2 regions of the Ruegeria sp. I1 genome follow, and region 1 is predicted to be linked to the other one. Evidence: riboswitches for the same ligand, from Rfam matches in the RefSeq annotation. Region 1 holds a riboswitch; the other holds the start of a gene.
The links. Region 1 has a riboswitch for cobalamin ahead of ACR0DH_RS13335 (hypothetical protein). Riboswitches for the same ligand answer to the same signal wherever they lie in the genome.
Positions count from the first base shown of each region.

Region 2: another riboswitch for cobalamin. It lies ahead of ACR0DH_RS07305 (DUF1636 family protein); the one in region 1 lies ahead of ACR0DH_RS13335 (hypothetical protein).

Region 1 covers NZ_JBQFNM010000006.1:219,289-221,477, reverse strand. The annotation lists gene ACR0DH_RS13340 (HD domain-containing protein) at 1-502, opposite strand, end outside; gene ACR0DH_RS13335 (hypothetical protein) at 692-1,003, opposite strand; cobalamin riboswitch at 1,131-1,336, opposite strand; gene speB (agmatinase) at 1,507-2,189, shown strand, end outside.
Region 2 covers NZ_JBQFNM010000003.1:142,012-144,200, reverse strand. The annotation lists gene ACR0DH_RS07310 (ABC transporter ATP-binding protein) at 1-561, opposite strand, end outside; gene ACR0DH_RS07305 (DUF1636 family protein) at 558-914, opposite strand; cobalamin riboswitch at 1,013-1,229, opposite strand; gene ACR0DH_RS07300 (D-lyxose/D-mannose family sugar isomerase) at 1,288-1,953, opposite strand; gene ACR0DH_RS07295 (carbohydrate kinase family protein) at 1,973-2,189, opposite strand, start outside.

The sequences.
Region 1 (2,189 bases):
AAGACAGTGGTTTGCTGGGATAAGCGGGATCAAAACTCGATTGATCCCAGCGTTCACAGAACTCGGCACAGTCATCGAAATAGATGCTGTCACGATGAGCTTGGCGTTTTTCGGGGTTCGCGCCTACGTGCTCTCCGAAGTAAACAAGCTGAAAATCCCCATGGGTATGCACGCACCACGTGACCTGTTCGCGTAGGAAGGGTTTGAGGATTGAGGCCGCATATTCATCGTGATTATGCGGCGCATAGATGTCACCGATATCATGCAGCAAGGCGCCAACGATCCAATCTATGTCTGCCCCGTCAAACCAGGCGCGGGTTGCTGACTGCACCGAATGGCCAAGACGTGTGACTTGATAGCCGGACAGGCTTTTGTCGAGCCTCTCCATCGCCTCCAGCAAACGATCTGCCGTTCCTTTGCAGTACTCACGCTCCAGAGTATCGAGGAAGGTGTAGTCCTCTTTGTCCCCGTCCTTCATCTGCGTGAATTTCACCTGATCCATAGCATGTCCTTTGGCGTTTACGTGTGGGTCAGCGGGCGCAAGCAAGCGTGTAATTCCGGACTATCCACGCAAACACCGGACTCGGCAAATGAAACCTGTTGTGCCGGTGAAAATTGTAGTCGCCGGAGGTGGGTATCGACGTCTTTTAAGAGCACAAAGCCGTGCGATAATCCCGCAGCCCGTTCTATGTCACAGCGGCATGCGAAAAGATCGGCGGGCCTGCGCTCCGCCACGCCTTTCACGTTTTGGCATGGCAAGCGGCAAAGGTCTGAATGGTTGCTCCAGCGAAGTCAAAAGCAAGTCGCAGAACGCTGCAACGGCAGGTGAGTGATCTTTAAATGGTGCAGCTGTTTCGTAAGCATGCCTCGCAGCTACTTCATAGCAGGCATTGCCAGGAACACCCGCGATCCATTGCATATAGCCAAGCTGTCCCATCTGACGTGCTTCATCCGCAGGCATGGGGCCTGTATCGAGTTGAATAATCGTCCGTTCCAATAACATCGCGCCCTCCGCGCAAAAGGGACGAGTGTGGCTGGTCACGGTGATGTGCCGGGGACGCTTGGTCCTTCGGTCGTCTCTGCCGTTCCCAAGGCACCCCGCCCGGGTTCAAGTTGACTGCGGCGCATGGCATCACACACCGTAGATGGCAGGTCTCCTGACTTGCGGGTCAACGCTTTCCCGTTCCTTCCCGAACCCTAGGGCTCAGTGGTTTCCAACGGGGTCGCTCGCCGCTTACAGTTGCGGGGGCAGTCACGGAATTGGGTATGAACCCGCACCGTGTTCCCTTTTCAGCCGACTCGAACCGAGCCGGACACCATCGCTTTCACTGTCTCATACGCGATTCACTATGTCCACTGGGTTTGGCGCAATCTGACAACGCTGAAAATGTCCGCCAAAGCTGAAACGGCAGTGAGTTCAATCCATGCAAAAGGCTTTACAGGGCGTGGCATTCGGGTGCCTTAATGTTTACAGAATTTGACGATCTGAACAGAAAGAGCGCGTATATGTCGAACCATGGCTACGACTCCGGCCGATTGAACCTGCCTTTCGTTGGTATCTGTACCTTTGGCAAGTATCCCTATGTCGAGGATTGGGACGCGATTGACGCCGACGTTGCGGTTCTTGGCGCCCCGTTTGATTTTGGCTGTCAATGGCGGTCCGGGGCGCGGATGGGGCCACGCGCGATCCGTGAGGCGTCGACGCTGTTCTCATTCGGCCATGCTGGCGCTTATGACCACGAAGATGATGTCACCTATCTGGATCCGGCCAAAGTAACCATTGTTGATATCGGCGATGCAGACATCGTGCATACCGACACAATGAAAAGCCATGCAAATATCGAGTTTGGGGTGCGCAAAATACTGGAGGCGGGGGCGCTACCGGTCGTCTTGGGCGGCGATCATTCGATCAATATCCCCTGCATCAATGCCTTTGATGATCAAGAACCAATTCATGTGGTGCAAATCGACGCGCACCTGGATTTTGTCGATGAACGGCATGGGGTGCGCTATGGCCACGGAAACCCAATGCGCCGTGCCGCCGAAAAACCCTATGTCACCGGCCTCAGTCAGATCGGCATTCGCAATGTGTCGTCCACCGCTAAGGATGGCTATGCGGATGCCCGCGCCATGGGATCAGACATCCAATCTGTCCGGCAATTCCGCAAAATGGGGGTCGATGGGATGCT
Region 2 (2,189 bases), on a different contig from region 1:
CGTCACGCCCAGCTCGGCCACCAGCGACAGCATGTGCCCCTTGGCATCGGGGTCCAGATGATTGGTGGGCTCGTCCAGAAACAACAGCGAGGGGTTCTGCGCCAATGCACGCGCGATATGAGCGCGTTGGCGTTCGCCGCCGGAGAGCCGCTGCATCGGCTTGTCCGCCAGATGGGTCAGCTCGGTCGTGCGTAGAACGCGCGCAAGATCCATCTTGTGGTCTTCCGCCGAGCGGTCGCTCTGAATGGGAATCTGACCCAGCGCAACGTAGTCGCGCAGCTTTAGGCGGCCATCGGGCAGTTCCTGCTGACCAACAACCGCAATGGTCCTGGCGCGTTCCTGCGCAGACAGGCTGCGCAGGCTTTGACCGTTGATCCGTACGTCCCCCAGCGCCAGACGTTCGACCCCACAGAGCAGGTTCAGCAGCGTTGTTTTGCCGGCACCGTTCGGACCGGCGATGGCAAGGATCGCCCCTTCTTCCAAAGAGAACGAGACGCCTTGTAGCAACACATCGCCATTCAGGGCGTAGTATTCCAGATTCTCCGCGACCAGAAAGCTCATGCCTTACCCGCCTTTGGAAGACGAGGCAGACGTGCTAGAGTTTTGAACAGCAAGGCGGGGGGGCGATCCGTTGCGCTGGTCCAACCGCTCTCGCTGTCGCGGTACTGATGGGCGAAGGTGGCGATCGCATCCAGATCGGCGGTGCTTTGAATATCGCCAAACAGGTATTGCGCCTTGCCTTCGGCTTGCAGACCGATGGCCATGGGACGTTCGCATCCTGCCATGCACGGGATCAGTCGCGTAGCGAACCCGTCTGGCAGCGACGCGTCCAGCAGAATTTGGGCGGCGCTGGCTTCGATCTCACCCTGGCAGGTCGAGCAGATCAGCACAAAGTGATCAGCGTTGCGGGTCATTGCCACCCTCAACGCGCAGAACGCCCGTGTCGAAAGTGCCAGTCCCCAAAGGGCGCAAATATGCCATCAATCCTCCTTCCAGGACGCCCCGTCCCGGGTTGGTTTCACAGGTGATGGCAGGTCTCCTGACTTGCGGGTCGTTGCTTGGCCAACCTTCCCGGCCTTCTCGGGCCAGTGGTGATTTGGCGTCGCTCTCCGCTTACAGTTGCGGGGGCAGTTACGGACTTGGCCTGTTCCGATATTCCGGGGGCCGCACCGTATTCCCATTTTCATCCCGCACCCAAAGCTGCGGGAACCATCACAGGTCAGCTATTCTGGACAAGACACGCTTGTCAAGCAATCGCTGAGAGGCTCGGGTCAATCTCGGGGTAGATCAGTAATCCGCAACCAGCAGGAACTCGGCCTCGGTATCTTCGTCGATCGTGGCAAAGCGGGGAATGGGTTGTTCGAACACGTTATCGGTGCGGTCGTCGTTTACGGTTGAGACCTCGCCGATCAGGCAATCCCCACGCTCGGCCCAGAAGGCGTGCCAGATGCCGGGCATCAGGGTCACGCTTTCGCCGGGTTTCAGGCGCAGCAATTCGCCCGGAGTGATGCTGATATCGCATCCGTCGCTGGGCACCACAACCGGTGTGTCGCGGTCTACGCTGCCATCGGGGTTCGAGGCATAGATCTCCATCACCAGATCGCCGCCGCCCCGGTTGATGATATCCTCGGCTTTGACGATATGACGATGCATCGGCGACAGCTGCTTGTCGCGCGAGATCAGCAGTTTTTCTGCATAAAGCATCCCACGACCCTGGCTCAGATCGTTCTCATCCCCATTGCGCAGGGTGAACAGGAACAGGCCAAGCTCATCAAATTTGCCTTGCCCGTAGTCGGTGATGTCCCATCCCAGTCCCCGGGCGCGGATCGTGTCGGCCTTGGCGCTGCGCATCTGATCCGGAGACCAGTCGGCAAAGGGGGGCAGGATGAAACCGAAAGACTGGATAAAGGCCTGTGCATCGGTCTTGATGTGGTTGATGTCGGAACGTTTCATGTGACTTCCCTTTTTGGGACTAGAGCTCGTGCGCCCAGGGCGGGTTGGCCCCGGCACGCGATACGGTGACTGCTGCAACATCTGCACCCAACGCTAAAGCTGCACGCAGGCTTTCTTTTGTCAGATCGCGCAGCCCGGCTTTGGTCAGATGTCCGGAACGGTGAAGTTCCGCCAGCACGCCAGCGTTGAACGTATCGCCCGCCCCCACCGTATCGACAACCTGAACCGCTTTAACC